Regions from separate parts of the Nocardioides bruguierae genome, predicted to be linked through region 3. Evidence: predicted binding sites of a transcription regulator. Region 3 holds the regulator's gene; each other region holds the start of a gene.

Region 1 (4,651 bases), on a different contig from region 3:
CGGGCTCGACCCCCACGAAGCTCGCGCCGTTCATCGACCCGCCGCCGGGGAAGCCGTAGAGGCCGACCATGGTGGCGGTGAGCGTGGCGTCGTCGAAGGCCGAGACCAGTGGCACCTGGTCACCGATCTCGTAGCCGGCGCGGGCGGCCGTCACGTCGTCGACGACGATCTCACCGAGCCCGCGCGGCTCGCGCCCGGCCACGAGCACGAGGCCGGTGGTGCCGTTCGCGGCCGGGGCGTCGCCGGTGGTGCCGGCCAGGGCGGGCGGGCCGAACCCGCCGACCGGCTTGCCGTCGGTGCCGACGACGTAGACCCCGATCACCCGGATGCGGCCGTCGGCGCGCGCGGCACCGGGCAGGTCGGCCAGGTCCTCCACGAGCGACTGCGGCACCGCCGCCTCGGGCCGCCGGGGGCTGCCGCCGGCGACCGGCTCGACGACCACGTCGCCCACGGTGGCGTCGAAGAGCGTGGAGAAGCTGCGGTCCAGGGTCGCGGAGAAGACCAGGGTGCCGGTCACGAACGCCACCCCGAGGACGACGGCCAGCGTGCTCATCAGCAGCCGGACCTTGCGGCCCAGCAGGCTGCGCAGGGCGTAGCGGAGCATCCTCAGCCCTCGCCCGCGACGCGGCCCATGGCCTCCAGCACCGACTCGCGCGTGGGCTGCTCGAGCGTGTCGACCACGCGGCCGTCGGCCAGCAGCACGACGCGGTCGGTCCAGGCGGCCGCCACGGGGTCGTGGGTCACCATGACGACGGTCTGCCCAGCCTCGTCCACGGAGCGGCGCAGCAGGCCGAGCACCTCGGCGCCCGCGCGGGAGTCCAGGTTGCCGGTGGGCTCGTCGGCGAAGACGATCCGCGGCCGGCCGACCAGCGCCCGCGCGACCGCGACCCGCTGCTGCTGGCCGCCGGAGAGCTGCTGGGGCCGGTGGCCGAGCCGGTCGCGCAGGCCCACGGTCTCCACCACCCGGTCGAACCACGCGGGGTCCGGACGACGGCCCGCGATCGCCAGGGGCAGGGTGATGTTCTCCTCGGCGGTGAGCGTCGGGACGAGGTTGAAGGACTGGAACACGAAGCCGATCTCCTCGCGGCGCAGCCGGGTCAGCGCGTCGTCGCCCAGGCCCGCCAGCTCCGTCTCCCCGACCCGGACCGAGCCCGAGGTGGGGGTGTCCAGCGCCGCGCAGCAGTGCATGAGGGTCGACTTGCCCGAGCCGCTGGGCCCCATCACCGCCGTGAACCGGCCCGCCTCGAGGTCGAGGGTGACGCCGTCGAGCGCGTGCACCACCGCGTCGCCCTCGCGGTAGGTCTTGCGCAGGTCGCGGACGCGGGCGGCCGGTGCGCTGGGCGCGGCGGTGCTCATGGCTCCATCCTCGGGGTCGGCGCGGGCTCGCGCGAGCGATTGCGGTCTCCGGGGCCCATCGGCACCCCGCCGTCCGGCCTGACCCCACCCTCGCCCCAGCGGCCGCCACCACCCGCCGGGGCGGTCGGGTGCCGGCGCCCGCGTGCCTAGCCTCGAGGCATGCACGTCGAGCGCACCTTCACCGTCCAGCGCCCGGTCGAGGGCGTCTCCTCCTACCTGGCCGACTTCCGGTCCACGAACGACTGGGACCCGGGCACCGTCGAGACCACCCGCACCTCCGGCGACGGCGGCGTGGGCACCACGTACGCCAACACCTCGGAGTTCATGGGTCGCACCACGGAGCTGACCTACACCGCCCAGGTCGTCGAGACGAGCCGGCTGCGCTTCGAGGGGCGCAACAAGACCGCCACGACGCACGACGACCTGACGCTGACCCCCACCGGCACCGGCGGCACGCGCATCCGGTACCGGGCCGACTTCGACTTCGGCAGGCTGCTCAACCTGGTCGCCCCGCTGGTGCTCGGGCGCAAGCTGGACGCCCTGGCCGACGAGACCGTGGAGCAGATGACGCGGGTGCTGGAGGAGAAGGTGCCGGCGGCCTGATCCTCAGAACACGTTGAGCGGCCGGTACTGCACCGAGATCCGTGGGCCGGCCGCCGCAGCCTTGGGCACCGCGTGCTCCCAGGTGCGCTGGCAGGAGCCGCCCATGACGACGAGGTCGCCGTGGCCCGTCTCCACGCTCACCGGGTCGCTGCCGCCGTTGCGGGGGCGCAGGACGAGGCGGCGCGGGTCGCCCACGGAGACGATCGCGACCATCGTGTCCTGCGTGGAGCCCCGGCCGATCGTGTCGCCGTGCCAGGCGACGCTGTCGCGCCCGTCCCGGTAGTAGCAGCAGCCCGCCGTGCGGAAGTCCTCCCCCAGCTCGTCGCGGTAGTGCGCACTGAGCGCCTCGCGGGCGTCGGTGAGCACGTCGTGCGGGAGGTCCTCGCCGATCATGTAGGTGTGCAGCAGCCGCGGCACGTCGACGACACGGTCGTACATCTGGCGCCGCTCGGCCCGCCACGGCACCCGCTCGACGAGGGCGGCGAACACCGCGTCCGGCTCGGGCAGCCACGAGCGCCGCACGTCGATCCAGGCGCCCTGGCCGAGCACGGTGCGCTCCGCGCCGGCCAGGGCGGCGACCATGGCCTCCACCCCGGTCTCGGAGCCGGCGAAGAGGGTGCTCTGGAAGTCCATGGGCCGACGATAGCCCACGGATCGAAACTGTGTTCGACGCTCACGCCCGCGCGTCGGGGGACCAGCAGGGCCCCTCTCACACCCGCGGGGGTGGAACACGCGCGGCGCCGACGCGGCTGGATGGAGTCATGAGCAGCACCGAGAACCCGACAGACGCCCGCGCGAGCATCGGCCTCACCGGCCTGGCCGTCATGGGCAGCAACCTCGCCCGCAACATCGCCCGCCACGGCTACACCATCGCCGTGCACAACCGCACCACGAGCAGGATGACCGACATGGTCGAGGCCTACGCCGACGAGGCCCGCGAGGCCGGCGGCGAGCTCGTCGGCCGCGAGTCGCTGGAGGACTTCGTCGCCGCGATCGAGCGGCCCCGCACCGTGGTCGTCATGGTGAAGGCCGGCGGCCCCACCGACGCCGTCATCGACGAGCTGGCGCCGCTGCTGGAGGAGGGCGACATCGTCGTCGACGCGGGCAACGCGCACGTCGACGACACGATGCGGCGCCAGGCGGCCCTGAAGGAGCAGGGCCTGCACTTCGTCGGGATGGGCGTCTCCGGCGGCGAGGAGGGCGCGCTCAACGGCCCCTCGATCATGGTCGGCGGCTCCGAGCACGCCTACGAGAACCTCGGCCCGATCGTGGAGAAGATCGCCGCGCAGGTCGACGGCACGCCGTGCGCCACGCACGTGGGCCCCGACGGCGCCGGGCACTTCGTGAAGATGGTGCACAACGGCATCGAGTACGCCGACATGCAGCTCATCGCCGAGTCCTACGACCTGCTGCGGGCCCTCACCGACCGCACCCCGGCGCAGCTCGCCGAGGTCTTCAGCGACTGGAACGGGGGCGACCTGGAGTCGTTCCTGATCGAGATGACCGCCGACGTCCTGGCCCACACCGACCAGGCCACCGGCACGGCCTTCGTCGACGTCGTGGAGGACGCGGCGGAGCAGAAGGGCACCGGCCGCTGGACCGTGCAGACCGCGCTCGACCTCGGCGTGCCCGTGACCGGCATCGCCGAGGCGACCTTCGCCCGCTCGCTGTCGGGCCACACCGACCAGCGCGCCGCCGCGCGGGAGCGCTTCGGCAGCGCCGTGCACGACGTGGAGGTCGACGTCGAGCAGTTCACCGACGACGTCCGCTCGGCCCTGTTCGCCTCCAAGGTCGTGGCGTACGCGCAGGGCTTCGACCAGATCCTCGCCGCCTCCGCGGAGAACGACTGGGACGTCGACCCCGGCACGATCGCCACGATCTGGCGGGGTGGCTGCATCATCCGTGCCCAGTTCCTCGACCGCATCCGCGAGGCGTACGAGGCCGAGCCGGGACTGAAGAGCCTGCTCCTGGCCCCCTACTTCGCGGACGCGGTGGAGGCCGGCGCGGCCGCGTGGCGGCGCGTGGTCGCGACGGCCGCGACCGCCGGCGTCCCCGTGCCCGCGTTCTCCTCCTCGCTCTCCTACTTCGACGCCCTGCGCCGCGACCGCCTGCCGGCGGCGCTGATCCAGGGGCTGCGCGACGACTTCGGCGCCCACACCTACCGCCGCGTCGACAAGGAGGGCTCCTTCCACACGCTCTGGGCGGGCGACCGCTCCGAGGTCGAGGCCTGACCCGGCCCACGGGCACCAGCACCGGCCCGGGCCGTTCGACCCGCCGCCGTCCCACCCCCGCACCCACCCGGTGCGGGGGTGGCTTTTTCCCGCACGGAGGCGTTCCATGGTGACGACGGTCACAGTCTCGACAGCACTGCGGAGGACGCCATGGCCGATCTCCACCACCACCCCGCCAACCCGTTCGGTCGCACCGACGCGGGCACCGACGACCCGCCCCGCTACCGCCCCGGGCAGCACGGCACGCAGGCCGTGCCGCACGTGCGCGGCGAGCACCCGGCCGGCCCCACCACCGAGCCCACCCGCGGGTTCTCGACCGGCCCGGGCACCTGGCACGGCGAGCTCCCGCACGACCGCTCGCTGCTCCTGGACGACGGCCGCGGGCCGGGCGCGGGGGTCGTGATCCTCCTGCTCCTGCTGCTCGCCGCGGGGGTCGCCGGCACCGCGATCGCCCTGCTGGT
Region 2 (4,651 bases), on a different contig from region 3:
GCCGGGCCTCGGCCACGTCGTGGCCTGGCTCGCCGGCCCCGTCGGCATGCTGCTGCTCGGCGGCTACGGCGCCCTGCTGCTCTCGGTGCTGCTGCGGCCTCGGCGCCCCGGCGAGGACAGGGACCCCGACGATCCCGACGACGCGTCCCGTCCGCTGGTCGAGGAGGCCGGTGACGCGGGCGCTCCGGTGGTCGAGGAGGCCGGTGACGCGGGCGCTCCGGTGGTCGAGGAGGCCGGCCACGGCCGTCGCGAGACCCGCCTCGCGCGCGGAGCCGCCGCGTTGGTCGCCCTGCTGCTGGTGACCACCGGCGGGGGAGCGGCCGTCGCCGCGGACGGCTGGGCCGACGACGTGACGGTGACGAGCGCGCTGGGCACGACCGCGACCCAGGTCCCGGTGACCACGTGCCGGGCGCTGCTGAGCGGCACGGCGCGGATCTCCTGGGCGGCCGTCCCCGGAGCCACTGGGTACCGGATGGTCGTGCCTCGGGGCCCCGACGTCCTGACCGACCAGACCGCGGTCGAGGTCGGGTTCAGCCAGATCCTGGACGCCGGCCAGGTGACCGTGGGCGCCCGGTTCCAGACCTCGGAGAGCGAGCCGAGCGACCCCGAGGACCTGCTCGTCGTGCTCACCACCGTCACCTGCCTCTGAGGCGGCCCGCCCGGCTTCCTAGGATCATCGCTCGTGCCCACCTCACGACCCACCCTCGGCGTGCTCGCCCTCCAGGGCGACGTGCGCGAGCACGTGGCCACCTTGCGCCGCCTCGACGTGGACGCGATCACCGTCCGCCGCCCCGAGGAGCTGGCCCGCTGCCACGGCCTGGTGCTGCCCGGCGGGGAGTCGACGACGATGTGGCGCCTGGCCCGCACCTTCGACCTGCTCGAGCCGCTGCGCGACCGGCTCCGCGCAGGCCTGCCGGCGTTCGGCACCTGCGCCGGGATGATCCTGCTCGCCGACCGCATCCTCGACGGTGCGCCCGGACAGGAGACGCTCGGTGGGATCGACATGACGGTGCGCCGCAACGCGTTCGGTCGCCAGGTCGACAGCTTCGAGGGGCCGGTGCACGTCACCGGGATCGACGGCCCGGTGCACGGCGTGTTCATCCGCGCCCCGTGGGTGGAGGAGGCGGGCCCGGAGGTCGAGGTGCTGGCCGCGCTGGACCCCGTCGAGACGGCTGCCGCCGGGGTGGAGGCCGCGGCGGGTAGGATCGTGGCGGTCCGCCAGGGCCACCTGATGGCGACGTCGTTCCACCCCGAGGTGGGCCACGACTCCCGGGTCCACGGACTGTTCGTGGACCTGGTCCTCCGGGCCTGAGGGCAGCGCCCCGGCACGGAACCGATCGGGACCAGTCGAGAACCAGCGGGAAGAGAAGAGCATGTCCGGGCACTCCAAGTGGGCGACCACGAAGCACAAGAAGGCCGCGATCGACGCCAAGCGCGGCAAGCTGTGGGCGAAGCTGATCAAGAACATCGAGATCGCCGCCAAGATGGGTGGTCCCGACCCCGCCGGCAACCCGACCCTCTACGACGCCATCCAGAAGGCGAAGAAGACCTCCGTCCCGAAGGACAACATCGACCGCGCGGTCAAGCGCGGCGGCGGCCTGGACGGCGGCGGCGTCGACTACACGACGATCATGTACGAGGTCTACGGCCCGCAGGGCGTCGCGCTCCTGGTCGAGTGCCTCACCGACAACAAGAACCGCGCCGCGATGGAGGTCCGCACGGCGGTCACCCGCAACGGCGGCACCATGGCCGACCCCGGCTCCGTCTCGCGCCTGTTCGAGCGCAAGGGCGTGGTCGTGGTGCAGAAGTCGCAGGAGGACAAGGAGGTCTCCGAGGACGACGTCCTCGAGGCCACCCTCGACGCCGGCGCGGACGAGGTGAAGGACCTGGACGAGGTGTGGGAGGTCCACTCCGAGGCCACCGACGTGGTCGCCGTCCGCTCCGCCCTCCAGCAGGCGGGGATCGACTACGACTCCGCCGACGTCCTCTTCGTGGCGACCATGGACATCCCGGTCGGCGAGGCGAACGTGGCCGAGAAGGTCATGCGCCTGGTGGACGCGGTCGACGACCTCGACGACGTGCAGAACGTCTTCTCCAACGCCGACATCCCGGACGAGGTCCTGGAGTCCGTCGACGCCTGACGCGGACCCTGGCGAGATCCGGTCGGCAGCACACGCCACGACGCCCCGCGTGTCCCGTACGGGACGGCGGGGCGTCGTCGTCTACGGTTAGAACACCTGTTCGGACGAGCGGGTGCACCCCGACGACGGAGAGGCGGCTCGCACGTGCGCGTGCTCGGCATCGACCCCGGCCTGACCCGCTGCGGTCTGGGCGTCGTCGACGGCACGGTCGGGCGTCCGCTCAGCCTCGTCGACGTCGGCGTGGTCCGCACCTCCGCCGACCTCGACGTGCCCCAGCGGCTGGTGACCATCGAGAAGGGCGTCGAGGCCTGGATCGAGGAGCACCGCCCGGACGCCGTGGCGATCGAGCGGGTCTTCGCGCGCTCCGACGTCTCCACGGTCATGGGCACCGCCCAGGCCAGCGGGATCGCGATGGTGGTGGCCGCGCGGCGCGGGCTGCCGGTCGCACTGCACACCCCGTCCGAGGTGAAGGCCGCCGTCACCGGCTCCGGTCGCGCGGACAAGAAGCAGGTCGGCGCGATGGTCACCCGCATCCTCCGCCTCGACGCCATGCCCAAGCCGGCCGACGCCGCCGACGCGCTCGCGCTGGCCATCACCCACGTCTGGCGCGGCTCTGCCGGCACCCGCCTCGAGCAGGCCGCGGCGCGCGACGCGCTGGCCCGCCGCGCCCCGGTCGGGCGCAGCGGCGGGTCGCTGCCGGCCGGCGCCATCCAGTCACGACTCCCCGGGAGGACCCGTTGATCGCCTTCGTGAGCGGCCGCGTCGCCGCCGTCACGCTCTCCAGCGCCGTCGTCGAGGTGGGCGGGGTGGGCCTGGAGCTCCAGTGCACCCCCGCGACGCTCGCGAGCGTCTCCCCGAAGGTGGGCACCGACCAGCGCGCCACCCTGGCGGCGTCCCTCGTGGTCCGTGAGGACTCCCTGACCCTCTTCGGGTTCGCGGACGAGGACGAGAAGGCCTGCTTCGAGCTGCTCCAGACGGCCTCCGGCGTCGGACCCAAGGTCGCGCAGGCGATGGTCGCGGTCCTCGCGCCCGACGACCTGCGCCACGCGATCTCCGCCGGTGACGTCAAGACGCTGACCCGGGTCCCCGGGATCGGTCCCAAGGGCGCGCAGCGGATCATCCTGGAGCTCAAGGACAAGATCGGTGCCCCGCTGGCCACCCGGGCCGCGGCCGCCGTGCCGTCGGCGGGGGAGCCGTGGCGCGAGCAGGTGCGCCAGGGCCTCCAGGGGCTCGGCTGGAACCTCAAGGACGCCGACAAGGCGGTGGACGCGGTGGCCGACCAGGCCGGCGACAGCCCGGACGTCGCCACGCTGCTGCGGGCCGCCCTGCGCACGCTCTCGAAGGCCTGAGAGGCTCGGAGTCGTGCACGAGGACGACCTGGACGCGCTGGAGGGCGAGCGGCTCGAGTCGCTGACCACGGCGGACGCCGACGGGGACGAGCGCGCCGTCGAGGCGGCGCTGCGCCCGCGCACGCTCGACGAGGTGGTCGGTCAGCAGCGGGTCCGCGAGCAGCTCGGCCTGGTGCTCGAGGCAGCCCGGATGCGCGGCCGCGCCCCCGACCACGTCCTGCTCTCGGGGCCTCCTGGCCTCGGCAAGACCACGCTGGCGATGATCATCGCCCACGAGATGGGCTCGGCCCTGCGCCTGACCTCGGGTCCGGCCATCACCCACGCCGGCGACCTGGCGGCCATCCTCTCCGGCCTCAACGAGGGCGACGTCCTCTTCATCGACGAGATCCACCGCATGAGCCGCCCCGCCGAGGAGATGCTCTACATGGCGATGGAGGACTTCCGGGTCGACGTCGTCATCGGCAAGGGGCCGGGCGCGACGGCGATCCCGCTGGAGATCCCACCGTTCACCCTGGTCGGTGCCACCACCCGGGCCGGCCTGCTGCCCGGGCCGCTGCGCGACCGGTTCGGCTTCACCGCGCAGCTGGAGTTCTACGAAGCGTCCGACCTCGACCTCATCGTCCGTCGCTCCGCCGGCCTGCTCGGGGCCGAGCTCGAGCACGAGGGCGCTGCCGAGATCGCCTCGCGCTCCCGCGGCACGCCGCGCATCGCGAACCGGCTGCTGCGCCGCGTCCGCGACTACGCCCAGGTGCGCGCCTCGGGCGTGCTCACCCGCGAGGTCGCCGAGGCCGCCCTGGAGCTCTACGAGGTGGACGCGCTGGGGCTGGACCGGCTCGACCGCGGCGTCATCGACGTGCTGTGCCGCCGCTTCGGCGGCGGGCCGGTCGGCGTCTCCACCCTGGCGGTGGCCGTGGGGGAGGAGCGGGAGACCGTCGAGGAGGTGGCCGAGCCGTTCCTGGTGCGGCTCGGCTTCCTGGCGCGCACGCCCCGCGGCCGCATCGCCACGCCCGCCGCGTGGGAGCACCTGGGCCTCGTCGCGCCGACGCCCACCGACGACGGCTTGTTCGACCTCGACTGAGGCGACTGCGGGCGCCCCGGATTGCCGGGCGTCTTCACCCCCACGGTTAGACTTCGCCGGGCGCCGCACCCGGCCCGTCCCTC
Region 3 (4,651 bases):
CCCAGCCGGAGTGGATGTCGCCGGTGAGGAAGAGGACGTCGGTGACCCCCTCGTCCTGGAGGTGGGCGAAGACCTCGCGGCGGTCGGCGGTGTAGCCGTCCCACTGGTCGACGTTGTAGGGCTGGCCGTCGTCGGGCAGCAGGCCGGTGACGTCGTCGACGGCGCGGGTGACGCGGCTGGGCAGCCCGGCGAACGTGACCGGCGCGATCATCACCGGGTTGCCCACCACCTTCCACTGCGGGGTGCCCGGGTCGTTGGTGAGGCTGTCCTTGAGCCAGGCCATCTGCTGCGCGCCGGTGATCGTGCGCTCGGGGTCGTCGATGGCGGCGCCGTCGGTGAGGCCGGGCTGCTGGGAGCGGTAGGTGCGCAGGTCGAGCATGTTGAGCTGGGCGAGCGTGCCGAACCGGAGCCGGCGGAAGAGCCGGGAGCCGTCGCGCAGGTCGGCCGTGCCCGCCATCCGCACCGGCATCCACTCGTCGTAGGCGCGGTGTGCCCGGGCCCGGCGGGTGGGCCAGTCGCCCTCGGTGTCGGGCTGGTGGTTCTCGGCGCCGTCGTCGTAGGCGTCGTTGGTGGTCTCGTGGTCGTCCCAGGTGACCACCCACGGGTGGCGGGCGTGGGCGCGCTGGAGGTCGCGGTCGGTCTTGTACTGGCCGTGCCGGCGGCGGTAGTCGGCGAGGCCGACCATCTCGTGGGCGGGCTCGTGGCTGCGGATGTCGACGTCGTCGGGGCCGTAGCCGTACTCACCGGGCCCGTACTCGTAGAGGTAGTCGCCCAGGTGCAGCACCAGGTCCAGGTCGTCGCGGTCGGCGAGGCCGCGGTAGGCGGCGAAGTAGCCGGCCTGCCAGTTGCCGCAGGACACCATGCCCACGCGCAGGCTCGCCAGGGCGGCGTCGTGGGACGGGGCGGTGCGGGTGCGGCCGGTCCGGGAGGTCTGCCCCAGGGCGGTGAAGCGGTAGTAGTAGGTGGTGGCCGGAGCCAGGCCGGCGACGTCGATCTTCACCGTGTGGTCGCGACCGCGGCCGGTGGTGAACCGGCCGCGGCGCACGACCCGGGTGAAGGCGCGGTCGGCGGCCACCTGCCAGCCCACCGTGGTGCGCGGCCCGATCCCGGAGCCGGGGGAGGCGTCCCTCGTCGGGGTCACGCGGGTCCAGAGGACGACGGCGTCGGGCAGCGGGTCGCCCGAGGCGACGCCGTGCCGGAAGACGCGGTGCCCGGCCCGGCGCGCCGCTGCCTCGTCGGCGTCCTGGGTCTGGTGGGTGCTGCCGGCCGCGGCGGCCGGGCCGGTGCCCGTGGACGCGGTGAGAGCGCTCGCGGTGAGGCCCGTGGCAGCGGCGCCCGAGAGCACCGTGCGGCGCGAGGGTCGGGCCGGCTGGGACTGGTCGTCAGCGGAAGTGGTCACGACTCTCGAACGAGGCACCCACGCGGACGTGACGCCAGGTTCCGCGATGCCACCGTCCGTTCACGCGGACGTCACCGCCGGGACCGAGGTTTGAGATCGTTCCGGTCGTCGAGGTGCCTGGCCGTCCACGGCTCCACCGGTCGTCGAGGTGCGAGGCCGTCCACGGCTCCACTGGTCGTCGAGGTGCGAGGCCGTCCACGGCTCCACCGGTCGTCGGGGTGCGAGGGCGTCCACGGCTCCACCGGTCGTCGGGGTGCGAGGGCGTCCACAGCTCCACTGGTCGTCGAGGTGCGAGGGCGTCCACGGCTCCACTGGTCGTCGGGGTGCGAGGGCGTCCACGGCTCCACTGGTCGTCGGGGTGCGAGGGCGTCCACGGCTCCACTGGTCGTCGGGGTGCGAGGCCGTCCACGGCTCCACCGGTCGTCGGGGTGCGAGGCCGTCCACGGCTCCACCGGTCGTCGGGGTGCGAGGCCGTCCACGGCTCCACCGGTCGTCGAGGTGCGAGGCCGTCCACGGCTCCACCGGTCGTCGGGGTGCGAGGCCGTCCACGGCTCCACCGGTCGTCGGGGTGCGAGGCCGTCCACGGCCGAGCCACGAGACGCCCGCACCCGAAGCCGACGCCGACCCCCGGCAACCCCAGACAGCACGACGCCGGCGGAGCCACCCCTGCCAGAGGGGTCGCGCCGCCGGCGTCCCGGGTCGTGCGTGTCCGTCAGAGGCGGCGGAGCACCGCGCTGACGACGCCGAGGATCGAGGCGTGCGTGCCGTCGATGGGCTCGTAGGCCTCGTTGTGGGGGAGGAGCCAGACCTGGCCGTTCTTGCGCGAGAGCGTCTTGACGGTGGCCTCGCCGTCGATCATCGCGGCCACGATCTGCCCGTTCTCGGCGGTGTTGGCCTGGCGGATCACGACGTAGTCGCCGTCGCAGATGGCGGCGTCGATCATCGAGTCGCCGCGCACCTCGAGGAGGAAGAGCTGGCCGTCGCCCACGAGCTGCTTGGGCAGCGGGAAGACCTCCTCGACCTGCTCCTCGGCCAGGATCGGCGCGCCGGCGGCGATCCGGCCGAGCATCGGCACGTAGGTCGCGGTCGGCATGGAGTCGCCGACGTCGGTCTCGTCGAAGTCCGACTCGTCGGCCGAGGAGATGGCCCGCGGCCTGGCGTTCTCCTGCGGCAGGAAGATCTCCATCGCGCGGGGGCGGTGCGGGTCGCGCTTGATGAAGCCCTTCTCCTCCAGCACCTTCAGCTGGTGGGCCACGCTCGAGGTGCTGGTGAGCCCGACGGCGTCACCGATCTCGCGCATGCTCGGCGGGAAGCCCCGGGCCTCGACCGCCTTCTTGATCGTCGCGAGCACCTTGAGCTGGCGCTGGGTCAGCCCCGCGGTCGACGTGGGGCGGTCCGGCAGCTCGGTGACCTTGCCGCGGCGTCCGCCGGCCTTGCCTGTCTCGTCGGCCATCTGCTGCCTTCCTCTGGCGTGGTTCCCGCTGGATGTGGGTCAACCGTAGTGCCTGGGAACGCCTGACCTCAAACGTCTGTTCGAACGGCGTGTCGCCCACCGTTCCGGGTGAGTGCGCAGGTGGATGCCGCTCAATCGAACGCGACTCCGTCGAAAATTCGTTCGGTCGGGCCCTTGCGGTCGTTCGAACACCTGATCTACCTTCGTACCTGTGTTCGATCGAACGCACGATCGAGCGGGACGCCGGCAGCGCCGGTCCGGCCGGGCGAGAGCACGGTCGGGGCCGACTGTCGGAGGTCGCGAGTAGACCTACCTCCCGCAAGGACGAGCACCCAACCGACACACCACTCCGACTTCCCCAGGAGACACCCATGAGCACCATGACGATCCACCCGCAGCTGGCCCGCACCGCTCCCGTCCGGTCCGCCCGGCCCGGCGAGCTCAGGCTCACCCGCCGCGGCCGCGTCGTGGTCGTGCTGCTCGGTCTGGCCCTGGCCGGCCTGGTCGCCGTGATCGGCGCGTCGATGGCCGCCGGCACCGACAGTGCCGTGCAGACCCACGACATCGTCGTCGGCACGGGCGACACGCTCTGGGGCATCTCCGGCGAGATCGCCGAGGAGACGGGCTCCGACCTGCGCTCCACCATGACCCTCATCTCCGAGCTCAACGACCTGGACGGCGGCATGCTCGTCGCCGGTCAGACGCTCGAGGTCCCGGTCGGCTGAGCCGACCGCCACAGACGTCGCCGGTCGCTTCGACCCCGGCCGGCGACACCGGGGAACGCCGAGGGGCGGGCCGCGTCACTCACCCGACGCTGCCCGCCCCTCTGCTCTTTTCTGTCTGCTCGTTCCTCGGCTCACCGTGCCGGGGCGCTACTTCTTCCGCCTGCCCCCGGGCTTCGTGTGGTGCACGGGGTTGGGAGCGGGGTTCGGCGGCGGGTCGGGGGAGTCCGTCGACGGCACCTCGTACGGGTTCTCCAGGGGAGCGTCGTCCGCCGGGGGAGGAGCCTCGTCGCCCGTGCCGGACAGCGTCCGCACGATCCGGGCCAGCAGCATCAGCCCGATGAACAGGCAGGCGACCGCGCCGACGCACGCGAGCAGGAAGAAGGCGAGCACGCCCTGCTCCCCGTCCCGCAGGCCGCGGCCGAAGTCGATCGCGGCCCACACCAGGTAGCCCCAGGCACCGACCGCCGCGGTCATGCCGATGGCGGGGAGCGCGAGTCGACGTGCGGTGCCGGACGACCCGCCCGGCTGCCGGGGTCCACGCGCTGGGCGAGGTGGCCTGGGCTGCTTCGGCGCGGGGGCGGCCCGACGCGCGCCGCCGTGTCGCCCGCCTCGTCCGGTACCGCCCTCTGCCACGCCCACAGTGTGACGGACGGGGCCAGAGTGTCGCCGACGCCGCACCCGTCCCGGACCAGAAAGGGTGACGAGGAAGCGTGCACAGGTGTCGGACACGCGTTAGTTTGCTGTCGTGCCGGAGGTCGACTGGGAGGCGTCGCCGCGTGGGACCGCAGGTCCGCGCGCCCCGTTGGGACGCCTCTCGCAGCTCGACGAGGCCCTCGCGGCCGCCGAGCACGTCGACGACGTGGCCCGCGCGATGGTCCGCGACCTCGGTGCGCTCCCGGGGGTCCGACGGGTCGGCTTCGGGCTGACCGAGGGCGGTGGGCGCCGCATCCGGTTCCTGCCCCAGGAGGCGCTGCCGCCCGACGGCGAGCCGCTGCCCTGGTGCCACATCGACGCCTTCGAGGACGTGCCGATCACCGCCGTCGTCCGCTCCGGGGAGCCGCTCCTGGCCCGGCT
Region 4 (4,651 bases), on a different contig from region 3:
GTACTCGCCCAGCGGCAGGCTCACCTGCTCCGCCACGTCCTGGCCGGCGACCACGAGGCCGTCGTCGACCGGGGCGCCGCGGGTGAGCACGCCGACGGAGAGGAAGCCGGCGAGCACGACTGCGGCGGCGGTGGAGACGGCGGCGGCACGACGACGGCGGGCGGCCGCGACGCGGTGCCGGACGCCGGAGAGGCGGGCGTGCACGTCGACGCCGCCGGCGTCCACATCGTGGCCACGCTGGTCGAGGGTGGCGCGCAGGTCGTCGATCGTGGGGCTCATGACAGCTCCTCCCCGGTCTGCTCGGAGGTGGTGGTCGTGGGGTGGTGGTCGGTCAGGGAGGGGTCGATCCGCAGCTTCGCGAACGCCTTGGAGGTCTGGGACTTCACGGTGCCCACCGAGCAGCCGAGGGCCTCGGCCGTCTGCGCCTCGGTGAGGTCCTCGAGGTAGCGCAGGACGACGACGGCCCGCTGGCGCCGTGGCAGCCGGGCCATCGCCGACCACAGGTCGTCCCGGGTGCCGGCCGCCTCGTGGGCGTCGGGGGCGGAGGTCTCGGGCAGCACCTCGGTGGGCGTCTCGCCGTTCCACTTGCGGCGCCACCACGAGGAGAAGGTGGTGACGAGGACGCGGCGCAGGTACGCCTCGGGCTCGTCGATCCGGTCCCAGGCGGGCCACGCCTTGGCCAGCGCGGTCTGGAGGAGGTCCTCGGCGAGCGCGTGGTCGTGGGTCAGCAGGTAGGCGGTGCGCAGCAGGGCACCGGAGCGGGCGGCCACGAAGTCCTCGAACGGCACCGACGCCCCGCGGCGGCTGCGCGGGTGCGCGGCCGAGGGCGCGGCGACGTCGTGGTCGGCGTGCCCCACGTGGTCGGCGGCGGGCGCCTGCGCTGAGGGTCCGGTGGTGGTCTCCCGGTCCCGAGATCGGGTGGTCATGTCCTGGAGGACCGGGTCGACCCCTCGTCCGGTTGCCCCCGTGTCAGGAATTTCTTCCACGGCCCCGCTCGAGGAACGCCGCCATCGCGGCCTGCGCCGCGTCGGAGCCGAACAGGGTGGCCGAGCGACGGGCGACGTCCGCACCCTCCGCGTCGATCCGGGCGACGAGGTCGGCGACCAGCAGCGCCTTGGTCTCCCGCTGGCCCTGCGAGTCCCCCTGGGCGAGGACGTCGGCCCGCCACCCGACCTCGGCGTCCAGGTCGTCGGCGTCGACGACGGTGGTGACCAGGCCCCAGGACGTGGCGGTGGCGGCGTCGAAGACCTCGCCGCCCAGCGCCGCCCAGGCCGCCGCCCGGTCGGTGAGCCGGGGCAGCACGGTGAGGCTGACGGCGAGCGGGGCCAGGCCGAGCCGCACCTCGGTGAGCGCGAAGGTCGCCTGCGTGGAGGCGACCACCACGTCCGCGGCCGCGACCAGGCCGAGGCCGCCGGCGCGGACCGGACCCTGCACCCGGGCCAGCACGGGCACGGGCAGGGTGAGCAGGCGTCGCTGCAGGCCGACGATGGCCGCGGTCGTCTCCTCCATGGACCCGCCCGCGGCCTCGCTCAGGTCCGCGCCCGCGCAGAAGACCCGGCCGGTGGCGGCGAGCACCACGACCCGCGTGCCGGGGCGCTCGGCCGCGGCCACGAGCGCCGCGTCCAGCTCGGCCAGCAGCCGCCGCGAGAGCGCGTTGCGGTTGGCCGGGGAGTCGAGCGTGAGGGTCACGACGGCGCCGTCGACGTCGGTGCGGACCAGGGTGGCGTCCATGCGGCGCATCCTGCCCTGCGGCCCGCCCGCGGTCGAGGAGGCCGGCCCGCACCCACCGGTGGTCGAGGTGCGAGGAGGCCGGCCCGCACCCACCGGTGGTCGAGGTGCGAGGAGCCCCGGCGACGAGCCACGAGACCCCCGCACCCGACCACCAACGCCCACCCTCGGCGTGCTCCACAGACCAGTCCACACCCTGTGATTCGAACTCATCATCGCGTAGAATGTCAGGCATGACCTGCACCGTGGAGCGTGACGTGGACGAGGCCAGGGGCACCCACCCCACTGCCTCGCTCCTGACGCGCGTCCGCGACGCCAGGCGCGCCCGGCACGTCGCCGACGTCGAGGTCGCCCAGGCGACGGTGGCGTGGGTCGAGGCCCACCCCGAGCAGGCCGTGATGGGCCTCGCCGATGCCGGTGCCTACGCCTGGGAGACGCCGGCCTTCCTGCACGGCGACCGCCCCCTCGACCTCGGCGGCCCGGGGTCGCCACTGGTGACCGAGGCGGCGGTGGTCGAGTGGGCCGCTGCGCTGGGGATGTCGACCGACGCCGGTCGGTCGTTCATCGGCGACGTCGTCGAGCTCCGCCACCGGCTGCCCCGCTCGTGGGCGGCACTGACCCGCGGGCTCGCCCTGGGCGACGACGGAGGGGTGCGGGTCGCCGACGCCCGCGAGGTCGACCACGCCCTGCCCTGGTCCAGGGCCCGCCTGGTCGCGCGGCGGACGATGCACCTGCCGGCCGCGGGAGCGGCGTTCGTCGACGCCCAGCTCGCTGCCGTGGCCCACCGGATCGGCCCGACCGCCCTCGACCGGCTCGTCACCGAGGCGCTGGTGCGGTTCGACCCGGAGGCCGCCGAGGAGCAGGCGCTCGACGCCGCCGAGACCCGTCACGTCACCGTCGACCAGACCCCTGCCGGCCACCGGATGATCGACCACACCGGCGTCGTCTGCGTCGACGCGATGCTCGACGTCACGGACGCCGCGGACCTCGACGCCGCGCTGAGCCAGGTCGCCGCCGAGCTCCGGGAGGCCGGGTCGGTCGACTCCCTCGACGTCCGCCGCGCGGCCGCCCTCGGCGAGATCGCCCGCCGCCAGCTCCAGGGCCGCCTGCCCCGAGCGGTCGCCCGGCCCACGACGACCCGGGACATGACCGTCTACGTGCACCTCTCCGAGGACGCGGTCAGCGCCGCCGTCGAGGGCACCGCCGACCGCCATCAGGAGCCACTCGCGAGGATCGAGTCCGGACCCGGGAGCCTCAGCCCCCTGGGCGGTGGATTCACCACCCTCGACGTCCTCGCCAGGTGGATCACCGACTCCCCAGCGAGATCCACGATCACGGTCAGACCCGTGATCGACGCACGCGTGCCACGGCACAGCGAGGCCTACGAGTTCCCCGACCGGTTCCGAGAACAGGTCGGGCTGACGGAGCCGACCTGCGTGTTCCCGTGGTGCCGCCGACCCTCACGCCGTGCCGACCTCGACCACGTGGTCCCCCACGCCAGGGGCGGCCCCACCTCGACCGACAACGCCGCACCCCTGTGCCGACGGCACCACCGCGCCAAGACCCACCTCGGCTGGGCCTACCACCGCGCCCTCGACACCCAGGGGCTCCCCACCGGCTGGGAGTGGACCACCCGCCACGGCCAGAGCTACCTGGTCACCGCCGCGGGCACCACGGGCATCACGGCCGACACCAGGACCGGCACCGACTGACCAAGCCGTCCGGGCGCCCGCTCCGAACCACTCGCATGGAGACCCCCCGCACCGAGTCCAACCGCGCCGTCGGCGCCCCCACCTGGGCGCTGATCGGCGTGGTCTCCACGCTCGTCGGCCTCGCCGTCGGTCAGCTGGTCGCCGCCCTGGTCAGACCTGACGCCTCGCCTGTGCTCGCCACGGGCTCCACCGTCATCGACCTCACCCCGACGCCGCTGAAGAACTGGGCGATCGAGACCTTCGGCACCGCCGACAAGGCGATCCTCCTCGGCAGCGTGCTCGTGGTGGTCCTGGTCCTCGCCGCCGTGGCGGGCCTGCTGGCCCGACGTCGACTCGTGGCGGGCGCGACGCTCGAGGGCCTGCTGGTGCTCGTCGCCACGGTGCTCGCGCTGGTGCGCCCGCAGTCCGGCGTCCTCGACGCCGTGCCCGGCATCGCCACCGGTGTCGCGGGCGTCGGCTCGCTGGTGCTGCTGCACCGCGTCGCCACGTCCGGGCTCTCCTCCCTGCCCTGGCTCCACCCCGCCGACGACGAGGCGGACGCCGGCGCGCGACCGACCCGCCGCGGGGTGCTCCTGGCCGCCGGTGCACTGGCGGTCGTGGCCGCCGCCGCGGGCGGCGCGAGCCGTCTCGTCGCGCGGCTGCGCACGGGCCCGGCCGACGTCACCCTGCCCCCGGCGACCGACCCGGCCGGGGCCTTCCCCACCGGGCTCGACGGCAAGGTCAAGGGCATCACCCCGCTGCGCACGGCGATCGGCGACTTCTACCGCGTCGACACCCGGCTCGACGTGCCGGCGGTCGACGTCGACTCCTGGACGCTCACCATCGACGGCGACGTCGAGAACGAGCTCACCTTCACGTTCGACGACCTGCTCGCGATGGACCTGATCGAGCGGGACATCACGCTGACCTGCGTCTCCAACTCCGTCGGCGGTCCGTACGCGGGCGGCGCGCGCTGGCTCGGCGTGCGGCTCACCGACCTGCTCGACCAGGCGGGCGTCGGCGACCAGGCCGACCAGATCCTCTCCACCGACTTCGACGGGATGACCATCTCCACCCCGCTCGCCGTGGCCACCGACGGCCGTGACGCGATGATCGCGGTCGGCATGAACGGCGAGGCGCTCTCGCAGGTGCACGGGTTCCCGGCGCGCATGGTCGTGCCCGGCCTCTACGGGTTCGTCTCCGCCTGCAAGTGGATCACCCGGATGACGCTG

What was found. The regulator LexA, encoded in region 3, represses DNA repair genes until DNA is damaged. The targets are predictions, from matches to a motif close to TCGAACANNTGTTCGA.
Region 1: M8316_RS01990 (alpha-ketoglutarate-dependent dioxygenase AlkB) is a predicted target of LexA. The motif match lies at 2,614-2,629, and genes of this name have one in related genera.
Region 2: ruvC (crossover junction endodeoxyribonuclease RuvC) is a predicted target of LexA. The motif match lies at 2,230-2,245, and genes of this name have one in related genera.
Region 4: M8316_RS01520 (HNH endonuclease signature motif containing protein) is a predicted target of LexA. The motif match lies at 1,932-1,947, and genes of this name have one in related genera.

Annotation. Positions count from the first base shown of each region.
Region 1 covers NZ_JAMJPH010000001.1:426,854-431,504, reverse strand. Annotated here, with positions in the region: gene M8316_RS02005 (ABC transporter permease) at 1-604, opposite strand, end outside; gene M8316_RS02000 (ABC transporter ATP-binding protein) at 607-1,356, opposite strand; gene M8316_RS01995 (SRPBCC family protein) at 1,516-1,959, shown strand; gene M8316_RS01990 (alpha-ketoglutarate-dependent dioxygenase AlkB) at 1,963-2,592, opposite strand; gene gnd (NADP-dependent phosphogluconate dehydrogenase) at 2,721-4,190, shown strand; gene M8316_RS01980 (hypothetical protein) at 4,341-4,651, shown strand, end outside.
Region 2 covers NZ_JAMJPH010000034.1:116,459-121,109, forward strand. Annotated here, with positions in the region: gene M8316_RS18420 (S24/S26 family peptidase) at 1-649, shown strand, start outside; gene pdxT (pyridoxal 5'-phosphate synthase glutaminase subunit PdxT) at 683-1,312, shown strand; gene M8316_RS18430 (YebC/PmpR family DNA-binding transcriptional regulator) at 1,374-2,141, shown strand; gene ruvC (crossover junction endodeoxyribonuclease RuvC) at 2,286-2,882, shown strand; gene ruvA (Holliday junction branch migration protein RuvA) at 2,879-3,490, shown strand; gene ruvB (Holliday junction branch migration DNA helicase RuvB) at 3,504-4,568, shown strand.
Region 3 covers NZ_JAMJPH010000009.1:28,994-33,644, forward strand. Annotated here, with positions in the region: gene M8316_RS06440 (alkaline phosphatase D family protein) at 1-1,399, opposite strand, end outside; gene lexA (transcriptional repressor LexA) at 2,112-2,852, opposite strand; gene M8316_RS06450 (LysM peptidoglycan-binding domain-containing protein) at 3,224-3,577, shown strand; gene M8316_RS06455 (hypothetical protein) at 3,725-4,051, opposite strand; gene M8316_RS06460 (ATP-binding protein) at 4,323-4,651, shown strand, end outside.
Region 4 covers NZ_JAMJPH010000001.1:326,601-331,251, forward strand. Annotated here, with positions in the region: gene M8316_RS01505 (hypothetical protein) at 1-279, opposite strand, end outside; gene M8316_RS01510 (SigE family RNA polymerase sigma factor) at 276-926, opposite strand; gene M8316_RS01515 (enoyl-CoA hydratase-related protein) at 970-1,731, opposite strand; gene M8316_RS01520 (HNH endonuclease signature motif containing protein) at 1,962-3,440, shown strand; gene M8316_RS01525 (molybdopterin-dependent oxidoreductase) at 3,476-4,651, shown strand, end outside.